Regions from separate parts of the Citrobacter europaeus genome, predicted to be linked through region 1. Evidence: predicted binding sites of a transcription regulator. Region 1 holds the regulator's gene; each other region holds the start of a gene.
The links. Region 1 encodes Fur, which represses iron uptake genes when iron is present. Its sites were predicted from a motif close to ATAATAATGAGAACNACTATCAA; they were not measured.
Positions count from the first base shown of each region.

Region 2: efeU (iron uptake transporter permease EfeU) is a predicted target of Fur. The motif match lies at 2,971-2,993, and genes of this name have one in related genera.
Region 3: feoA (ferrous iron transporter A) is a predicted target of Fur. The motif match lies at 3,372-3,394, and genes of this name have one in related genera.

Region 1 covers NZ_CP148084.1:3,542,749-3,549,855, forward strand. Annotated here, with positions in the region: gene pgm (phosphoglucomutase (alpha-D-glucose-1,6-bisphosphate-dependent)) at 1-928, opposite strand, end outside; gene seqA (replication initiation negative regulator SeqA) at 953-1,495, opposite strand; gene ybfF (esterase) at 1,689-2,462, shown strand; gene ybfE (LexA regulated protein) at 2,591-2,878, shown strand; gene fldA (flavodoxin FldA) at 3,034-3,564, shown strand; gene WHR59_RS16785 (ryhB-regulated fur leader peptide) at 3,775-3,861, shown strand; gene fur (ferric iron uptake transcriptional regulator) at 3,854-4,300, shown strand; gene tcuR (tricarballylate utilization LysR family transcriptional regulator TcuR) at 4,429-5,355, shown strand; gene tcuA (FAD-dependent tricarballylate dehydrogenase TcuA) at 5,453-6,856, shown strand; gene tcuB (tricarballylate utilization 4Fe-4S protein TcuB) at 6,843-7,107, shown strand, end outside.
Region 2 covers NZ_CP148084.1:3,144,867-3,151,973, reverse strand. Annotated here, with positions in the region: gene putA (trifunctional transcriptional regulator/proline dehydrogenase/L-glutamate gamma-semialdehyde dehydrogenase) at 1-169, opposite strand, end outside; gene putP (sodium/proline symporter PutP) at 592-2,100, shown strand; gene efeU (iron uptake transporter permease EfeU) at 3,051-3,884, shown strand; gene efeO (iron uptake system protein EfeO) at 3,943-5,070, shown strand; gene efeB (iron uptake transporter deferrochelatase/peroxidase subunit) at 5,076-6,359, shown strand; gene phoH (phosphate starvation-inducible protein PhoH) at 6,882-7,107, shown strand, end outside.
Region 3 covers NZ_CP148084.1:343,691-350,797, reverse strand. Annotated here, with positions in the region: gene greB (transcription elongation factor GreB) at 167-640, shown strand; gene WHR59_RS01605 (Tex family protein) at 739-3,072, shown strand; gene feoA (ferrous iron transporter A) at 3,505-3,732, shown strand; gene feoB (Fe(2+) transporter permease subunit FeoB) at 3,751-6,069, shown strand; gene feoC ([Fe-S]-dependent transcriptional repressor FeoC) at 6,081-6,317, shown strand; gene WHR59_RS01585 (Rpn family recombination-promoting nuclease/putative transposase) at 6,507-7,107, shown strand, end outside.

The DNA of each region.
Region 1 (7,107 bases):
GACGGTCGTAGTCCGGATCGTTAGCAAAAGCCAAATCGAACTTGTCGCGCAGCGCCAACAGGCCCGCCATCGCGCACTCGGAGGAGCAGTCCATACGGATTGCGCCATCTTTGTCGAGATGCATGAAACGGAAAGTTTGATCAACGTGATCGTTAACGATAGTCAGATTCAGGTTGTAGTGCTTAGCAATACGTTTCCAGTATTCGATACCGGAACCGCCCAGCGGATCGACACCCAAGGTCAGGCCAGCTTTCTGGATTGCCGCCATGTCGACGATGTCAGCCAGTCCTTCAACAAACGGCTGAACCAGGTCCTGCTCTTTGACATGACCCGATGCCAGCGCAGCGTCCAGCGACATACGCTTCACACCTTGCAGACCGTCAGCCAACAGGGCGTTAGCCCTGTCTTCCACCACTTTGGTGACGTTGGTATCTGCCGGACCACCGTTTGGCGGGTTGTATTTAATGCCGCCATCTTCCGGTGGGTTGTGGGACGGCGTAATCACAATGCCATCCGCCAGAGGGCCGCCTTTTTTGTTGTGGACCAGGATAGCGTTCGACACGGCAGGGGTTGGCGTAAAGCCGTTATTTTCCTGCACGATGACTTCAACGCCGTTCGCCGCCAGCACTTCCAGTACAGAGATAAAAGCCGGTTCAGACAGCGCGTGGGTATCCTTGCCCACATAGCACGGGCCAGTAATCCCGTTCTTCGCACGTTCTTCAGCAATCGCCTGAGCGATAGCCAGAATATGCGGCTCGTTAAAACTATGACGACCTGCACTACCGCGATGTCCGGACGTACCGAACTTGACGGCGTGCTCAGCGTTCCCTGCCGTTGGTTTCAGTACATAGTACTGTGCCGTCAGTTGGGCGACGTTAATCAAATCACTCTGTTGCGCAGGTTGACCTGCACGGTTGTGGATTGCCATTGCCTGGTCCTTCTAATGCAAGGATTAAATTGTTCCGCAAACCTTTTCAATCAATTCCGCAGGGAATTGCATTGACTGCATGATGTGCTCAACCATGCTGCATTTACGGCCGGTATTGGTATTGGTGATCACCCAGTACGGCGTGCCTGGCACGTGTTTTGGTTTGGTTTGATTACCATTTTTCAGCAGCGTCTGTTCATCCGCTGCAAAATAAACGCGCGTACGACCATGCAACGATTCTGTTGCTTCGGCGAACGCGTTTTGATCCAGTGAATAGAGTGTAGACAGCACCAGCATAAAGCGATTTACTGCTTTCTTCTGCTCCGCGTATTCGTCGGACAGCAGCAGTTCACGCATGGCGCGCACTTTATCTTTTACGGGGTTAACCGGCTTCGCTTCCACGACGGCTTGCACAGCGCGGACTTCTTTAACTACCGGAGTGACAGGCTGTGATGCGGCGGAAAATTTCAACATACGCCGTAAAATGTCGGATGCGCTCTCGCCGATATGCTTGGTGTGGCTGGCAATATAGCTATAGAGTTCATCATCAACTTCAATCGTTTTCATCTTAATCCAGTGCAGTGTTTAGCTGAATACAAGTTGTTGGGTCAACACGCGTAGTGTAAAGACAAATCCCAACAGCGGATAGCGTCAAGCCTGGTGGCGGGCAAAACTCGGAGTAACCGTAGTTGTTGCAGCCATGTGGCAGAATGGTCAACATGATACCCTAACCCGTGAGTGTGAAAAAAAGAACTTTGCCATGAAATTGAATATCCGAGCGCAATCTGCGCAAAACCTGCACAATAATTCTCCCATCGTCCTGGTTCACGGCCTGTTTGGCAGTCTGGATAACCTGGGGATCCTGGCGCGCTCCCTGGTAGCCGATCACGATATCATCCAGGTTGATATGCGAAACCATGGACTCTCCCCTCGCTCGCCTGAGATGAATTATCCGGCCATGGCGCAAGATCTGCTGGATACTCTGGACGATCGGCAGATAGATAAAGCGATCTTTATTGGTCACTCGATGGGGGGTAAAGCCGTCATGGCGTTGACCGCACTGGCCCCGGAGCGTGTCGAACGGCTGGTGGCCATCGACATCGCCCCCGTTGACTATCATGTGCGCCGTCACGATGAGATTTTTGCGGCAATCAATGCTGTAACCGATGCGCAGGCCACTTCGCGTCAGCAGGCGGCGAGCGTCATGCGTCAACATCTGCAAGAAGAAGGCGTTATCCAATTTCTGCTGAAATCATTTGTCGACGGCGAGTGGCGTTTTAACGTTCCCGTGCTGTGGGATCAATATCCCCATATCGTCGGTTGGGAGACCATTCCGCCGTGGGAGCACCCGGCGCTGTTTATCCCTGGCGGCAACTCACCGTATGTTACCGAAGCGTATCGCGAACAGCTGCTGGCGCAATTCCCGCAGGCTCGGGCGCACGTTATTGCTGGCGCGGGTCATTGGGTGCATGCAGAAAAACCGGAGGCGGTGCTGCGCGCCATCCGTCGTTATCTGGACGAGCAGGCTAACTGATTAAAAACTCAGCGTCTGCGCGCGATTACGCGCGTGGGCGTTGGCGTGTCCCCCCTGCTGATGTATTATGGCGCGCTATCCATCCGGGCAGACGCCTGGCTGATTGTTTCCCCGAAGTCACCAAGATCATGGCCAAAGAACAAACGGACCGTACGACATTAGATCTGTTCGCGCAGGAGCGTCGCCCGGGACGACCCAAAACTAATCCGCTCTCGCGTGATGAACAGTTACGTATTAACAAACGTAATCAGCTTAAACGCGATAAAGTTCGCGGGCTTAAGCGTGTCGAACTGAAACTGAACGCTGATGCCGTTGACGCTCTGAACGAGCTGGCCGAGGCGCGCAATATGAGTCGCAGTGAACTCATCGAAGAGATGCTGATGGCCCAACTCAGCGCATTGCGCGGTCAGGCTTAGTCTGAATTTCTGCTCTAAATCATAAATCGTGTAGCACAGAGTGCAGTCCTGCGTGTTTGCTGTTTCCGCATGCCTGACTGTTCTGCTATGATTGCCCTTATCCGTGGGCAATGCGCCACCACCATTTCAATAAGTTTCAAGAGGTTATTTTACTCATGGCAATCACTGGCATCTTTTTCGGCAGCGACACCGGTAACACCGAAAACATCGCAAAAATGATTCAAAAACAGCTTGGTAAAGACGTTGCCGATGTTCATGACATTGCAAAAAGCAGCAAAGAAGACCTCGAAGGGTATGACATTCTGCTACTCGGCATCCCAACCTGGTACTACGGTGAAGCGCAGTGTGACTGGGACGATTTCTTCCCAACCCTCGAAGACATTGATTTTAACGGCAAACTGGTTGCATTGTTCGGCTGCGGCGACCAGGAAGATTACGCAGAATATTTCTGCGATGCGTTAGGCACAATTCGCGACATCATCGAACCGCGCGGCGCAACCATCGTTGGTCACTGGCCGACAGCGGGTTATCACTTTGAAGCGTCCAAAGGTCTGGCTGACGACGACCACTTTGTCGGTCTGGCTATCGATGAAGATCGCCAGCCTGAACTGACCGCTGAGCGCGTAGAAAAATGGGTTAAGCAGATCTCTGAAGAGCTGCACCTCGACGAAATCATCAATGCCTGATTTCGTGCGGCGCAGATTTCCATCTGCGCCGCATCAATAGATAAAACCAATCAAAATAATTGCTACAAATTTGTAACTTTTTCGTCTGACCCTGTACAATGGCTGGATGCCAATCGGGTGTTGCACAGTGTGTTTGTCGGCGATACCACGTTTTGATTAACAATATATGCCAGAGACTTGCAGTTTTCATTTAGCCATGGCAGTTCTATAATGAATCGCATTATCTCAAGTGCAATTTCTGTCACTTCTGTTAATGAAGTGAATCGTTTAGCTACAGGACAGATTCCGCATGACTGACAACAATACCGCATTAAAGAAGGCTGGCCTGAAAGTAACGCTTCCTCGTTTAAAAATTCTGGAAGTTCTTCAGGAACCGGATAACCATCACGTCAGTGCGGAAGACTTATACAAACGCCTGATCGATATGGGTGAAGAAATTGGTCTGGCGACCGTGTATCGCGTGCTGAACCAGTTTGATGATGCCGGTATCGTGACCCGCCATAATTTTGAAGGTGGTAAATCCGTCTTCGAACTGACTCAACAGCATCATCACGATCACCTCATCTGCCTTGACTGCGGCAAAGTGGTCGAGTTCAGCGATGATTCCATCGAAGCCCGCCAGCGTGAGATTGCGGCTAAACATGGCATTCGCTTAACTAACCATAGCCTCTATCTTTACGGTCACTGCGCCGAAGGCGATTGCCGCGAAGATGAGCACGCCCACGACGGCAAATAATGTAATGCTTTCTGAAAAGCCAACCCTCCGGTTGGCTTTTTTTATGGGCGTTACCTGCCCTTTTCCCCTTCCCTCCGCTCCTGTGTTGCTTTAATGTAAAAATCAATTGCCCCTTCCGGAGAGTCGAAATGGAACTTCGCCAGCTACGCTATTTTGTGCGCATTGTAGAAACCGGCAGCATGGGTAGCGCGGCGCTCGATCTCAATATCGGGGTTTCGGCACTCAGCCAGCAAATGTCGCGTCTGGAAAACGAACTCGCTATTCGCCTGCTGCAGCGCACCTCGCGAGGCGTGACGCCGACCAGCGCCGGACTGGCTTTTTACTCCCAGGCGCAGCTGGCGCTCCGTCACGCAGACGATGCGATCCTCGCCGCACGAGAGTCCCGGCTTTCCGGGCACGTCAGCGTCGGTATGGCTCCCAGTACCGCTTCCGTTCTCGGTATGCCTTTTATTCACGCCATGCGGGAAAGCTATAGCGATGTTCGCCTGCACGTGGTGGAAAGTCTCTCTGGTAATCTGGAACGGATGATTAATACCCGCCAGATTGATCTGGCTGTGGTGTTTCAAAAAGAAAAGATCCTGCGCTGGAGTGCCAGACCGATTCTCGAAGAACGGCTGTTTTTGATTGGGACCCATGCCCTACTGGCTGATATTGCCGATGACAATATTGCGCCTGCCCAACTGGCGAGTATTCCATTGATAATGCCAAGCCCAGGCCACGGTCTGCGCGGCAGGCTGGAGGCAATTAGTCAGGAACACGCGCTGAACATTGAGATCGCTACAGAAATTGATGGTCTGGCGCTGCTGATGCGCGCCGTGCGCAGTGGCATTGGCGCCACTCTTCAACCCGGAGCGGCGATTTCCCATCTCGATAAAGAGACGCTAAGAGTGATCGGCGTCCATAATCCGATACTTAGCCGCCCCAATTTTCTGGTGAGCCTATCTGACGATGAGCTCACCCCGGCGGGCCTCGCTGCCCGCGTGGTACTGACGAAAGTGATGCATCAACTGGTAGAAGCAGGAAGCTGGCCAGGTGCCATCCTTTACAATAACTAAAGCCCTCTTTAGCGCTACGTCATAGCGCCCGCACAAGCCGCACGTATACATTTCAATTACAAATTTAACAATTAGTTAAATGGTAATGGAGTATACGATGGTTGATGTTCTGGTGATTGGCGGTGGCAATGCTGCCTTATGCGCTGCCCTTACCGCCCGGGAGCAAGGCGCTTCCGTTTTACTACTCGAAGCGGCTCCCCGGGAATGGCGTGGGGGAAATTCCCAACACACGCGTAATCTGCGCTGTATGCATGATGCGCCGCAGGATGTGCTGGTAGAAAGCTATCCGGAAGAGGAGTTCTGGCAAGACCTGCAGCGCGTAACAGAAGGAAATACCAACGAAGCCCTGGCGCGTCTGGTGATCCGTACCTCATCACATTGCCGCGACTGGATGCGCCAGCACGGCGTCAATTTTCAGCCTCCACTCTCTGGCGCTTTACACGTGGCGCGAACCAACGCTTTTTTTATGGGGGGCGGTAAAGCTCTCGTGAATGCCTATTATCGCAGCGCAGAAAAGCTGGGCGTACAAATCCGCTATAACACACCGGTGCAGGCGCTTGAACTGCACAATGGCGAGTTCGTGGCGGCGCTGTCAGGCAACGAGCGTATCACAGCGAAATCCTGCGTGCTTGCCGCGGGCGGGTTTGAGTCTAACCGCGAATGGCTGCGAGAAGCGTGGGGAGAGAACGAGCGCGGCGAGTGGCCTGCGGATAACTTCCTGATTCGCGGTACGCGCTTTAACCAGGGCGTACTGCTCAAATTTATGATGGATGCCGGAGCCGACATTATCGGCGAACCCTCCCAGTCACACTGCGTAGCCATTGACGCCAGAGCGCCATTATATGACGGCGGAATTTGCACCCGCGTGGACTGCGTTTCGCTCGGCATAGTCGTCAACCGTGACGCTGAGCGTTTTTATGATGAGGGCGAAGATTTCTGGCCGAAACGCTACGCCATCTGGGGACGTCTGGTCGCTCAACAGCCAGGGCAGATTGGTTACTCCATCATCGACAGTAAAGCCATCGGCCACTTCATGCCTCCGGTCTTTCCTGGCGCACAGGCCAATACGCTGGCAGAACTGGCTCATCAGTTGGGGCTGAATGGTGAACGCTTTACCCACACCGTGACGGAGTACAACAACGCCTGCCAGCCCGGCCAGTTCGACCATACCGTTCTGGATAACTGCGCCACCAAAGATTTGCTACCCGCGAAAACGCACTGGGCACGACCGCTGGACCAACCGCCATACTACGGCTATGCCCTGCGACCAGGGATCACCTTCACCTATCTCGGGTTAAAAGTGAACGAGCGCGCTGCCGTTCACTTTGCCGGGCAGCCAAGCCGTAACCTGTTCGTCGCCGGAGAGATGATGGCAGGCAACGTGCTGGGCAAGGGCTACACCGCAGGTGTGGGCATGTCAATCGGCACAACCTTTGGCCGTATTGCCGGAAAAGAAGCCGCGCTGGCCGCACGTAAGGAGACTCGTCATGAGGCAGCTTGAGAAACTGATTATCGAAGCGCAAATTATCACTGAACCGGAAGCGGAAGTTGAACGCGTGATGCAGGTCTGCAACGCCTGTCGCTATTGTGAAGGATTTTGCGCCGTGTTCCCGGCCATGACGCAGCGCCTGGAATTCGGTAAAGCGGATATCAATTATCTGGCAAACTTGTGCCATAACTGCGGCGCTTGCCTGCACGCGTGTCAGTACGCCCCACCTCATGAATTTGCCATCAACGTACCGAAAGCGATGG
Region 2 (7,107 bases), 400 kb from region 1:
GCAGGGCTGGCAGCTCAGGAAGCGCGTCGTCATTTTCCAGTCTTTCGAGATAATTAAAGATGGCTTGTTTGATCAGCCAATGTGGCGTGCGATCGATTCGTGATGCTGCTGTTTTAATACGCTCGCGAGTGGCGTCATCCAGCTTAACCCCCATCGTGGTGGTTCCCATGCCGTTTACTCCTGTTGTACTTAAATACGGGGCTGATAGTTACCGAGAAATATCTACTATGTTGCAACTTTGTGCAACCATGTTAAATGTGACTTGGTTTGCAAGCTTGGAAATGAATGAAATGTTAATAAATATGAGCGTTATGAAAGAGGCTGTAATAATTGCCGAATCTTTTTCTCTGCGGTAGTTAACACTTTTAAAAGGTGCAACCGTAAAAAGTGTGAGAGAGTGCAACCTACAGAAAAATGCTATCTACTCTGGATCAAATTTGATGTAAATGATGTGTTAAATCGATTGTGAATAACCATCGCTTCCGGCAGGATACGGTCGCCCTGGTAAACATAGATATCTTTGCCACGTTCCGGCAGGGTAATAAAACGGCAAGCCACGGCATTGCTGATACATAATTTTGGAGAGTTTTGATGGCTATTAGCACACCGATGTTAGTGACATTCTGTGTCTATATTTTCGGCATGATATTGATAGGGTTTATTGCATGGCGTTCGACCAAAAACTTTGACGATTACATTCTTGGTGGACGCAGTCTGGGTCCATTCGTGACCGCGTTATCCGCCGGGGCATCTGACATGAGCGGCTGGTTGCTGATGGGTTTGCCTGGCGCGATTTTCCTGTCGGGCATTTCAGAAAGCTGGATCGCCATCGGCCTTATTTTGGGCGCATGGATCAACTGGAAGTTGGTGGCCGGACGTTTACGCGTACATACCGAATACAATAACAATGCGCTGACGTTACCGGATTACTTTACCGGTCGCTTTGAAGATAAAAGCCGAATTCTGCGTATTATCTCCGCGTTGGTTATTCTGCTGTTTTTCACCATCTATTGTGCTTCAGGGATTGTGGCAGGGGCGCGTCTGTTTGAAAGCACCTTTGGCATGAGCTACGAAACAGCGCTGTGGGCGGGCGCGGCCGCGACGATCATTTATACCTTTATTGGTGGTTTCCTGGCGGTAAGCTGGACAGATACCGTCCAGGCCAGCCTGATGATCTTTGCTCTCATCCTGACGCCGGTAATGGTCATTATTGGGGTAGGTGGATTTGAAGATTCGCTGGAAGTGATTAAACAAAAGAGCATTGAGAACGTGGACATGTTCAAAGGGCTGAATTTTGTTGCCATCATTTCCCTGATGGGCTGGGGTCTGGGTTACTTTGGCCAGCCGCATATTCTGGCGCGCTTTATGGCGGCAGATTCCCACCATAGCATCGTTCATGCTCGCCGTATCAGTATGACCTGGATGATCCTGTGTCTGGCAGGTGCCGTGGCCGTAGGCTTCTTTGGTATTGCTTACTTTAACAACAACCCACAGCTTGCCGGTGCCGTTAACCAGAACGCCGAGCGTGTGTTTATTGAACTGGCGCAAATACTGTTTAACCCATGGATTGCCGGTATTCTGCTGTCTGCGATCCTCGCTGCGGTTATGTCGACTCTGAGCTGCCAGTTGCTGGTGTGTTCCAGCGCAATCACCGAAGATTTGTACAAAGCGTTCCTGCGTAAAAATGCCAGCCAGAAAGAGCTGGTATGGATTGGCCGCATCATGGTGCTGGTCGTGGCGTTGGTGTCCATCGCGCTGGCGGCGAATCCGGAGAACCGCGTACTTGGTCTGGTAAGCTATGCCTGGGCCGGCTTCGGCGCGGCGTTTGGTCCGGTAGTCCTGTTCTCCGTAATGTGGTCGCGTATGACCCGCAACGGCGCGCTGGCGGGGATGATCATTGGTGCGGTGACGGTGATCGTCTGGAAGCAGTTTGCCTGGTTGGGTCTGTATGAAATCATCCCGGGCTTTGTTTTCGGCAGCATCGGTATTGTGGTCTTCAGCCTGCTGGGTAAAGCGCCATCAACGGCTATGCAGCAACGTTTTGCCGAGGCTGATGCGCATTATCACTCAGCTCCGCCATCGCGTTTACAGGCAGAATAATCTGCCTTTGTCCTCAGGCTCGCTGTGTGCGCAATACCGTTCGGTTAAGCATGTATGGAGAACGTTTTACCCTGAATTAGTTTCCGTTCACCTTATGTGCATTGCTTCTCTGATATCGCTATACCTGTGAAAGTGCAAGGGAGGCTCACCGCCGCCTCCCTTGCATCCCAGGCTCCCGGCGGGAAAATCGTCGCTGCGCGAGCTATTCGTCTTATGCCGTCTGCCTGTCGGGTCGGGGCCGAGCCTGCGTCCCTGCAGGCCGTCCCCTCTGTCCGCATCCCTGCGGACAGACCCGGTCAGCCGTCAACGCCTCATCGATTTTCAGCCGGACCGGGGTCATCGCTTCAACGCTCTGACTTTCAGCTAAATCTTTTTTGCTGTTCAAATATATTCAAATAAAAGTGCAGGAGGTCAGGTGTGGCTGGTCCGGCTGAAAATTGCCGACGTGTTTCCGTAAGGCCGGGAGAGCCAGCATGGATGCTGGCTCAGGGCGCGCTTTGCAGGGACGCTACCTCGCGCCCGACCCGGTCGCCTGGAGGAATAAACGGAGGGGACCGCGGAGCGGCAATTTTCCCGCCGGGAGCCGGGATTGTAAAGGGCGTGGCGGAGAACGCCCTTTACACGTTCACAGGAATCGGTGCTTCAGAGAAACGATGTACATGAGGTGAACGGAATCCTTTCTCTGAAATAGCATGTTCATTACCTTCGCGAATACAGGTTGATGCTTTCTGATACACAGGCGTTAACTTAATGACATTGCCGCATGTGGGGGCTTTTATTACCTACGCTGCAAGCTCGCTATAACCGTTACCCGCCTAACTGTTTACATTAAGTCATCATTCTCAAAACATTCTGCTTGAGTTTTTCTTTACTGTAATGATAATCACTATCACTGTAATTTACTTTTCTTTTCATCAATTGACCGAGAATAACGTTTAAGGGTTCTTCGCATGTTTGTTCCATTTCTAATTATGTTGCGCGAAGGGTTAGAGGCCGCGCTGATTGTCAGCCTGATTGCCAGCTACCTGAAACGGACTCAGCGTGGTCGATGGATTGGTGTGATGTGGATTGGTGTTCTGCTGGCGGCGGCATTATGCCTGGCGTTAGGAGTTTTCATCAACGAAACCACCGGTGAATTTCCGCAAAAAGAACAGGAGCTGTTTGAAGGCATCGTGGCGGTCATTGCCGTGGTGATCCTCACCTGGATGGTGTTCTGGATGCGTAAAGTTTCGCGCAACGTCAAAGTCCAGCTTGAACAGGCTGTCGATAACGCGTTGCAGCGTGGCAACCATCACGGCTGGGCGCTGGTGATGATGGTCTTTTTTGCCGTTGCCCGTGAAGGGCTGGAGTCGGTGTTCTTCCTGCTGGCCGCATTCCAGCAGGATGTAGGTATCTGGCCGCCGTTAGGCGCGATGCTGGGACTGGCTACCGCAGTGGTACTGGGATACCTGATTTACCTCGGCGGCATTCGCCTCAACCTCGGGGCATTCTTTAAATGGACCAGCCTGTTCATTTTGCTGGTGGCTGCCGGTCTTGCCGCTGGGGCGATCCGCGCTTTCCACGAAGCCGGTTTGTGGAATCATTTTCAGGATGTGGCGTTTGACCTGAGCAGTGTGCTGTCGACGCATTCGCTGTTTGGCACATTGATGGAAGGCATTTTCGGCTATCAGGAAGCGCCAAGCGTGAGTGAAGTCGCTGTCTGGTTTATCTACCTGATTCCGGCGTTGATTATGTTTGCGCTACCGCCGCGTTCAGGCACTACGGCATCGCGTACCGCACCTTGATCAAAAAGCGATGCAGAATATCTTTTAGTTACAACATACTTATTTATAGGGCCAGGTTATGACGTTTAATTTTCGCCGTAGTGCGCTGCAGTTGGGTATTGCCGCGCTGTTTGCCTCCGCTTTTACTGCACAAGCCGCCGATATTCCGCAGGTGAAGGTCACGGTTAACGACAAACAATGTGAACCGATGACGATCACGGTAAACGCCGGGAAAACGCAGTTCATCATCCAGAACCACAGCCAGAAAGCGCTGGAGTGGGAAATTCTTAAAGGCGTTATGGTGGTTGAAGAACGCGAAAACATTGCGCCAGGCTTTAGCCAGAAAATGACGGCTAACCTGCAGCCCGGTGAATATGATATGACCTGCGGTCTGTTGACTAACCCGAAAGGTAAACTGATCGTAAAAGGCAGTGCAACAGCGGATGCCGCACAAAGCGATGCTCTGCTGAGTCTGAGCGGCGCGATTACCGAATACAAAACCTATGTGACAGCCGAAACCGCGCAATTGGTTGCGGGGACCAAAGCCTTCACCGATGCGATTAAAGCCGGCGATCTGGAAAAAGCGAAATCGCTGTACGCGCCAACCCGTCAGCATTATGAACGTATTGAACCGATTGCTGAACTGTTCTCCGATCTCGACGGCAGCATCGATGCGCGTGAAGATGATTATGAGCAAAAATCCGCCGATCCCAAATTCACCGGCTTCCACCGCCTGGAGAAAGCGCTGTTTGGCGACAATACCACTCAAGGTATGGACAAGTATGCCGACCAATTAAACAGCGATGTTCTTGACCTGCAAACGCGTATTAGCGAGCTGGCTTTCCCACCGTCTAAAGTGGTTGGTGGGGCAGCAGGGCTGATTGAAGAAGTTGCTGCCAGCAAAATCAGCGGGGAAGAAGATCGCTACAGCCATACCGATTTGTGGGATTTCCAGGCCAACGTCGATGGTGCGCAGAAAATTGTCGATCTCCTGCGTCCTCAGTTACAAAAATCCAATGCTGAGCTGCTGGCGAAGGTGGATGCGAACTTCAAAAAAGTCGATACCATTCTGAGCAAATATCGTACCAAAGACGGCTTTGAAACCTATGACAAACTGACCGAAGCCGATCGAAATGCGCTGAAAGGGCCAATCACGACGCTGGCGGAAGACTTGTCGCAATTACGCGGTGTTTTGGGGCTGGATTAAGCACTATGCAGCAAGATAATGAAAACGGCGTGAGCGAACCGTCACGCCGACGTTTACTGAAAGGGATGGGCGCCCTGGGTGGCGCGCTTGCGCTTGCCGGGGGATGTCCGGTTGCCCACGCGCAAAAACCGCAAAGTGCACCGGGAACGCTGTCCCCTGATGCACGTAGTGAAGCGCAACCGTTTTATGGCCAGCATCAGGCGGGCATCCTGACGCCGCAGCAGGCATCGATGATGCTGGTGGCGTTTGATGTTCTCGCCAGCGATAAGGCCGATCTCGAACGTTTGTTTCGGTTGTTGACCAGCCGGTTTGCGTTTCTGACCACCGGCGGACCGGCTCCGGATACGCCGAATCCACGTCTTCCCCCTATGGATTCAGGTATCCTCGGCGCATATATTGCGCCAGACAACCTGACGATGACGTTGTCAGTCGGCTCCTCGCTGTTCGATGAACGCTATGGCCTGAAATCGCAGATGCCAAAAAAGCTGCAAAAAATGACCCGCTTCCCGAATGATTCACTGGACGCGGCGCTGTGCCATGGCGATATGCTGCTGCAGATTTGTGCCAACACGCAAGACACTGTCATCCACGCGCTGCGCGATATCATTAAACATACGCCCGATCTCCTCAGCGTGCGCTGGAAACGTGAAGGGTTTATTTCCGATCATGCCGCGCGTAGCAAAGGTAAAGAGACCCCGGTTAATTTGCTTGGCTTTAAAGACGGCACCGCGAATCCGGACGCTACGGATGCGAAGTTGATGCAAGACGTGGTGTGGGTTACGGATGGGCAGGGCGAACCTGCCTGGGCGCAAGGCGGAAGCTATCAGGCCGTCAGGCTCATTCAGTTCCGCGTTGAGTTCTGGGATCGTACGCCGCTGAAAGAGCAGCAAACGATTTTTGGTCGCGATAAACACACCGGCGCGCCGCTGGGTATGCAGCATGAGCACGATGTACCTGACTATGCCAGCGATCCCGAGGGTGAGGTGATTGCGCTCGACAGTCATATCCGCCTGGCGAATCCGCGCACGAAAGAGACCGACTCCAGCCTGATGATGCGCCGTGGCTACAGCTATTCGCTCGGTGTGACCAATTCCGGTCAACTGGATATGGGACTGTTGTTTGTCTGCTATCAACACGATCTGGAAAAAGGCTTTTTGACGGTGCAGAAACGCCTGAACGGCGAAGCGCTGGAAGAGTATGTCAAACCGATTGGTGGGGGATACTTCTTTGCTTTGCCGGGTGTCAAAACTGCAGATCGCTATCTGGGACAGTCTTTGCTCGAAGCCTGATAATTATGCCCCGTTGTACAGCGGGGCTTTTCCTGACATCTTGATGAATCAACAAATTATTTTTTATGATCGGTATGGAACTGAAATAATTCTGTCATCTCTGGGCAAGAAACTGTCTCTGGTGATAAGATAGAATTTAAGTTAACAACAAGTAAAAATATTGTTGCATTAACGAAAGGTTATGATGTAATTATAAGTAATAGCGGTAGTTCCCGGCGGTGATAGTCGTTCACTATGGAGATCGCGAATGGAAAAGTCCTGTATTGGACACGTTTTTCACAGTAGTCGCAGTACTTTACGCGGACGTTTCTCTTCCGGTAGCCTCCTCGTCACCGCTAAATCTCTCTCTCATTCACTTCTTATCCTTGTTACTGACGCCCTGTACGGTGCGCGTAGCTGTGCGTGGCGTCTTATCCGAAAGCAAGCAATGGCTTACAAGGAAGCCAACCCTCAGATGTTCGTGCGCATAATCGTGCCGCCAACGGCGCGTGTGATGTATACCTACAACTCAAGGTGCTATCCATGGGAAGACAAAAAGCAGTGATCAAAGCTCGTCGTGAAGCAAAACGTGTGCTGAGGCGGGATTCGCGTAGCCATAAGCAACGTGAAGATGAATCGGTCACCTCGCTTGTGCAGATGGGCGGCGTAGAAGCGATTGGTATGGCGCGTGACAGTCGTGACGCCACGCCAATCACGGCGCGAAATGAAGCTCAGGCGCACTACCTGAATGCTATTGAGAGTAAACAGC
Region 3 (7,107 bases), 1.9 Mb from region 1:
AGTCACCAGCGAATTCTGGTATGAATTCCAGGCTAAATTGTTACAAAGCATATTAAACAGCAGCTTAAGTATACAATGTTTCTCGCAATACATTATTTATTCTGTTGATATGCTCACGTAATACCAATTGTGCGCATCATCACAGAGTCGAAGGTAAAACAATAAGATGAAAACGCCCCTGATAACCCGTGAAGGGTATGAAAAACTTAAACAAGAGCTGAATTATCTCTGGCGTGAAGAGCGCCCGGAAGTCACCAAAAAAGTTACCTGGGCCGCAAGTCTGGGTGACCGCAGCGAAAATGCCGACTACCAGTATAATAAAAAGCGCCTGCGTGAGATCGACCGCCGCGTCCGTTATTTGACCAAGTGCATGGAGAATCTGAAAATCGTCGATTACTCCCCCCAGCAGGAGGGCAAAGTCTTCTTTGGCGCATGGGTTGAGATCGAAAATGACGATGGCGACATCCGCAAATTCCGCATTGTCGGCTACGATGAGATATTCGGTCGTAAAGATTACATCTCTATCGACTCGCCGATGGCGCGGGCGCTGCTGAAAAAAGAGGTCGGCGATCTCGCGATAGTAAACACTCCCGGCGGTGAAGCCAGCTGGTACGTGAACGAGATTGAATACGTGAAGTGAGGCCGGAACAATCCGAAGCCCCCGTAGATGACTGGCATTTTTGCCAGTCAATCCGTATAACTATCCCCTGATTTTTTATCCTATAGACGAAGCTATCCATGATGAATGATTCTTTCTGCCGCATTATCGCAGGTGAAATTCAGGCTCGTGCTGAACAGGTAGAAGCTGCCGTTCGCCTGCTTGATGAAGGGAACACCGTGCCGTTTATCGCACGTTATCGTAAGGAAATCACCGGCGGTCTGGACGATACGCAACTGCGTAATCTGGAGACCCGTCTGGGATATCTGCGTGAACTGGAAGACCGCCGTCAGGCAATCCTGAAATCTATCGGCGAGCAAGGCAAACTGACCGACGATCTGGCGAACGCGATCAACGGCACGTTAAGTAAGACCGAACTCGAAGATCTCTATCTGCCGTACAAACCTAAGCGCCGCACCCGTGGGCAGATCGCTATTGAGGCCGGACTGGAGCCACTGGCAGACCTGTTGTGGAACGAACCATCCCACGACCCGGAAACGGAAGCCGCAAAATATCTCAATGCCGAAAACGGCGTGGCGGATACCAAAGCCGCCCTCGACGGCGCCCGCTACATTCTGATGGAGCGCTTCGCCGAAGACGCCGCGCTGCTAGCCAAAGTGCGTGATTATCTGTGGAAAAACGCCCACCTGGTCGCCACCGTGGTCAGCGGTAAAGAAGAGGAAGGCGCTAAGTTCCGCGACTACTTCGATCACCACGAGCCTATCTCCACCGTGCCATCCCACCGTGCCCTGGCCATGTTCCGTGGTCGTAATGAAGGTGTGTTGCAGCTTTCACTGAACGCCGATCCGCAATTCGATGAGCCGCCAAAAGAGAGCCACGGCGAGCAGATTATCCAGGATCACCTGGGACTGCGCCTGAACAATGCACCTGCCGACAGCTGGCGTAAAGGCGTGGTTAGCTGGACGTGGCGCATCAAAGTGCTGATGCACCTTGAAACCGAGCTGATGGGTACCGTGCGCGAACGTGCGGAAGATGAAGCGATCAACGTCTTTGCCCGTAACCTGCATGACCTGCTGATGGCCGCCCCGGCCGGACTGCGCGCCACCATGGGGCTCGATCCTGGTCTGCGTACCGGTGTAAAAGTGGCGGTAGTTGACGGTACCGGCAAGCTGGTCGCGACCGATACCATTTATCCGCATACCGGCCAGGCCGCCAAAGCCGCTGTTGCCGTTGCGGGGTTATGCGAAAAATATAACGTTGAGCTGGTGGCGATTGGTAACGGTACGGCGTCGCGCGAAACCGAGCGTTTCTTCCTCGACGTACAGAAGCAGTTCCCGCAAGTGACCGCACAGAAAGTGATCGTCAGTGAAGCTGGGGCATCGGTTTACTCTGCTTCCGAGCTGGCGGCGTTGGAGTTCCCGGACCTCGACGTTTCGCTACGCGGTGCGGTGTCTATCGCCCGTCGTCTGCAGGATCCGCTGGCTGAGCTGGTGAAAATCGATCCGAAATCTATCGGTGTGGGCCAGTATCAGCACGACGTTAGCCAGACGCAGCTGGCGCGTAAGCTGGATGCGGTAGTGGAAGACTGTGTGAACGCCGTCGGCGTCGATCTGAATACCGCCTCCGTACCACTGCTGACCCGCGTTGCCGGCCTGACGCGCATGATGGCGCAAAACATCGTCGCCTGGCGCGATGAGAACGGTCAGTTCCAGAACCGTCAGCAACTGCTAAAAGTCAGCCGTCTGGGGCCTAAAGCCTTTGAACAGTGCGCGGGCTTCCTGCGTATCAACCACGGCGATAACCCGCTGGATGCCTCTACCGTTCACCCGGAAGCTTATCCGATTGTGGAACGCATTCTGGCCGCCACCGAGCAATCGCTGCGCGATCTGATGGGCAACAGCAGCGAACTGCGCAATCTGAAAGCCGCCGATTTTACCGACGAACGCTTCGGGGTGCCGACCGTCACCGACATCATCAAAGAGCTGGAAAAACCGGGCCGTGACCCACGTCCTGAATTTAAAACCGCGCAGTTTGCTGATGGCGTCGAAACCATGAACGATCTGCTGCCGGGAATGATTCTGGAAGGGGCTGTCACCAACGTCACCAATTTCGGCGCGTTTGTTGATATTGGCGTGCATCAGGATGGTCTGGTGCATATCTCTTCGCTGTCGAATAAGTTCGTCGAAGATCCACACACCGTGGTGAAAGCGGGCGACATTGTGAAGGTGAAAGTGCTGGAAGTGGACCTGCAGCGTAAGCGTATCGCGCTGACCATGCGTCTGGACGAGCAGCCGGGTGAAACCAATGCGCGTCGCGGCGGCGGGAATAACGATCGCACTCAGAGCAATCGCCCGGCGCCGAAAGCCGCGAAACCGCGTGGTCGTGACGCCCAGCCTGCGGGCAACAGCGCCATGATGGATGCGCTGGCGGCGGCAATGGGTAAAAAGCGCTAAGTTTAAACCGTGTGCCGGATGGTGGAGTAAACACCCTCTCCGGCCTGGTTGTCGCCATTAATTTGTAGGCCGGATAAGACACATGAGCGTCGCCATCCGGCATATTTAATCTATTTCCCGCTTTGCTCCACAATATATTTATCACTTCATTAACAGATGAAACCTTAATTAAACATTAAGATCCCCACTAATTACTTCCGTGAATCCTTCATGCCCAACCAGAATAAATATTGAGGAATATCAAAATTGGCTCAAATTATTATCCAATTGTACATTCCGTCACATTTATTCTATTGATGATAGAAACCATTCTCATTATCATTGATTTGTTGATTATTTACTCTTTCCTTACGTTGGCTAATCATCTGGTCTCATGCCGCCCTTTCGCCCCATGAGGTAATCATCCAGTTAGCGAGATATAAGTAGGTCCCTATGCAATTCACTCCTGACAGTGCGTGGAAAATTACCGGTTTTGCCCGTGAAATCAGCCCAGCTTATCGTCAGAAACTGTTGTCACTTGGCATGCTACCCGGCTCATCCTTCAACGTGGTACGCGTCGCCCCGCTCGGCGATCCTATCCATATCGAAACGCGTCGCGTAAGTCTGGTATTGCGTAAAAAGGATTTGGCGTTATTAGAAGTGGAAGCGGTTTCCTGTTAATACAGTGAGTCTATAAAAATGAAAAAACTAACCATTGGTTTAATTGGTAATCCTAATTCCGGCAAGACAACTTTATTCAACCAGCTCACCGGCGCACGCCAGCGTGTAGGCAACTGGGCTGGCGTTACCGTTGAGCGTAAAGAAGGTCATTTCGCCACAACGGACCATCAGGTCACACTGGTCGATTTACCCGGCACCTATTCTCTGACGACAATCTCATCGCAAACCTCTCTCGATGAGCAGATTGCCTGCCACTATATTTTAAGCGGAGACGCGGATCTCTTGATCAACGTGGTCGATGCTTCAAACCTTGAGCGCAACCTCTACCTGACGTTGCAACTGCTTGAGTTGGGCATCCCCTGCATCGTCGCGCTGAACATGCTGGATATCGCTGAGAAGCAGCAAATCCGTATCGATATCGACGCCCTCTCCGCTCGTCTTGGCTGCCCGGTGGTTCCGCTGGTTTCCACCCGCGCTCGCGGCATTGAAGCGCTGAAGCTGGCGATCGATCGCTATAAAGAAAACGACACCGTCGAGCTGGTCCATTATGCCCAGCCGCTGCTGCAAGAAGCGGATTCCCTGGCCGACGCGATGACCAAAGATATGCCGCTTAAACAGCGTCGCTGGCTGGGCCTGCAGATGCTGGAAGGCGATATCTACAGCCGTGCTTACGCCGGCGATGCCGCGCAAAACCTTGATGCCGCCATTGCGCGCCTGAGCGAGACCATGGACGATCCGGCGCTGCATATCGCCGATGCGCGTTATCAGTGCATTGCCGCTATCTGCGATACCGTCAGTAACACCCTGACGGCAGAGCCAAGCCGTTTCACCACCGCTGTAGATAAAATCGTCCTTAACCGCTTCCTTGGTCTGCCGATTTTCCTGTTCGTGATGTACCTGATGTTCCTGCTCGCCATCAACATTGGCGGCGCGCTGCAGCCCTTGTTTGACGTCGGCTCCGTGGCGCTCTTTATCCATGGTATTCAGTGGATTGGCTACACGCTGCACTTCCCGGACTGGCTTACCATCTTCCTGGCCCAGGGCCTTGGCGGCGGGATTAACACCGTGCTGCCGCTGGTACCGCAAATCGGCATGATGTACCTGTTCCTCTCCTTCCTTGAAGACTCCGGCTACATGGCGCGCGCCGCGTTTGTGATGGACCGACTGATGCAGGCGCTGGGACTGCCGGGCAAATCGTTTGTCCCGCTGATCGTCGGCTTTGGCTGTAACGTACCGTCTGTAATGGGCGCACGTACGCTGGATGCCCCGCGTGAGCGTTTGATGACCATCATGATGGCGCCGTTTATGTCCTGTGGCGCACGTCTGGCGATTTTCGCCGTCTTCGCCGCAGCGTTCTTTGGTCAGAATGGCGCGCTGGCGGTCTTCTCACTGTACGTGCTGGGTATCGTTATGGCGGTGTTGACCGGTCTGATGCTCAAACACACCATCATGCGTGGTGAAGCAACGCCGTTCGTGATGGAGCTGCCGGTGTACCACGTGCCGCACATTAAGAGTCTGATCATTCAGACCTGGCAACGCCTGAAAGGCTTCGTTCTGCGCGCGGGTAAAGTCATCATCATCGTCAGCATTTTCCTCAGCGCGTTTAACAGCTTCTCGCTGAGCGGAAAAATCGTCGACAACATCAACGACTCTGCTCTGGCCTCCGTTAGCCGCGTTATTACCCCTGTCTTTAAGCCGATTGGCGTTCACGAAGATAACTGGCAGGCAACCGTAGGTCTGTTTACCGGCGCGATGGCGAAAGAAGTGGTTGTCGGTACGCTGAACACGCTCTATACCGCAGAAAACATTCAGGAAGAAGAGTTCAATCCGGCAGATTTCCACCTCGGTGACGAACTGCTCGGCGCGGTGGATGAAACCTGGCAAAGCCTGAAAGACACCTTCAGCCTGAGCGTGCTGGCTAACCCTATCGAAGCCAGCAAGGGCGACGGTGAAATGGCGACAGGCGCAATGGGCGTGATGGGCGAGAAATTTGGCAGCGCCGCCGCCGCGTACAGCTACCTGATCTTTGTTCTGCTGTATGTACCGTGCATTTCAGTGATGGGCGCAATCGCACGTGAATCCAGCCGTGGCTGGATGAGCTTCTCGATTCTGTGGGGTCTGAACATCGCCTACTCTCTGTCGACGCTGTTTTATCAGACGGTCAGCTACAAAGAACACCCGACCTACAGTCTGGTGTGCATTTTAGCCGTCATCCTGTTTAACATCGTGTTGCTGGGCCTGCTGCGTCGAGCTCGCAGCCGCGTGGACCTCGCGCTGCTGGCAACCAACAGGACGGCAAGTTCCTGTTGTTCAAGCACCACTGGCGATTGCCACTAAGGTTATCGACGATGGCATCGCTTATTCAGGTTCGTGATTTATTGGCTTTGCGGGGGCGCATGGAGGCGACACAAATTAGCCACACGCTGCATACCCCGCAGCCCATGATTGACGCCATGCTGAATCAGTTAGAAAAGATGGGCAAAGCGATGCGGATTCAGGAAGATGCCGACGGGTGTCTCTCCGGAAGCTGCAAAAGTTGTCCGCAAGGTAAAGCCTGCCTGCGCGAGTGGTGGGCTTTACGCTAGTTCGATGCCGGATATAGCGTTTAAGCTGATATCCGGCTTTTTGCGTAATGGATTCCACAAAGACCTCTCTGTTTTCAGCAAAACAGATCTATCCTCCAGCCTGCCGCGCATCGTTATCAACTCGTGGATGATTACTGCCGACCAGAGAAGTAGAGTCCCGTCATCTTGTTTCTCAGGTGACGGATCGCCATGAATACTGACACGACAGCTACACCGCATGACGCGATTTTCAAAACGTTCTTAAACAACCCTGCGACCGCACGCGACTTTATTCAGCTTCATCTTCCAGCCTCTTTGCAAAAACTTTGCGATCTTAAAACGCTGCAACTGGAATCCGGCAGTTTTATTGAGGACGATTTGCGCGCCTACTATTCCGATGTGCTGTGGTCGTTAAAAACGCGCGAAGGCGATGGCTATATTTACACCATTATTGAGCATCAGAGCACCGCCGATAGCCATATGGCATTTCGGCTGATGCGTTATGCCATTGCGGTAATGCACCGCCATTTAGCGGCAGGCCATAAGAAACTCCCGCTGGTGATCCCCATGCTTTTTTATCATGGCTCAGCAAGCCCATACCCCTACTCACTTTGTTGGCTGGACGAGTTTGATGACCCTGAATCCGCCAGACAACTTTATAGTACCGCGTTTCCACTGATCGATATCACCGTCGTGCCCGATGACGAGATCATGCAGCATCGTCGGATGGCGCTGCTGGAACTCATCCAAAAACATATTCGTAAACGCGATTTGATGGGGCTGGTAGAAAAGCTGGCCATCCTGCTTGTTA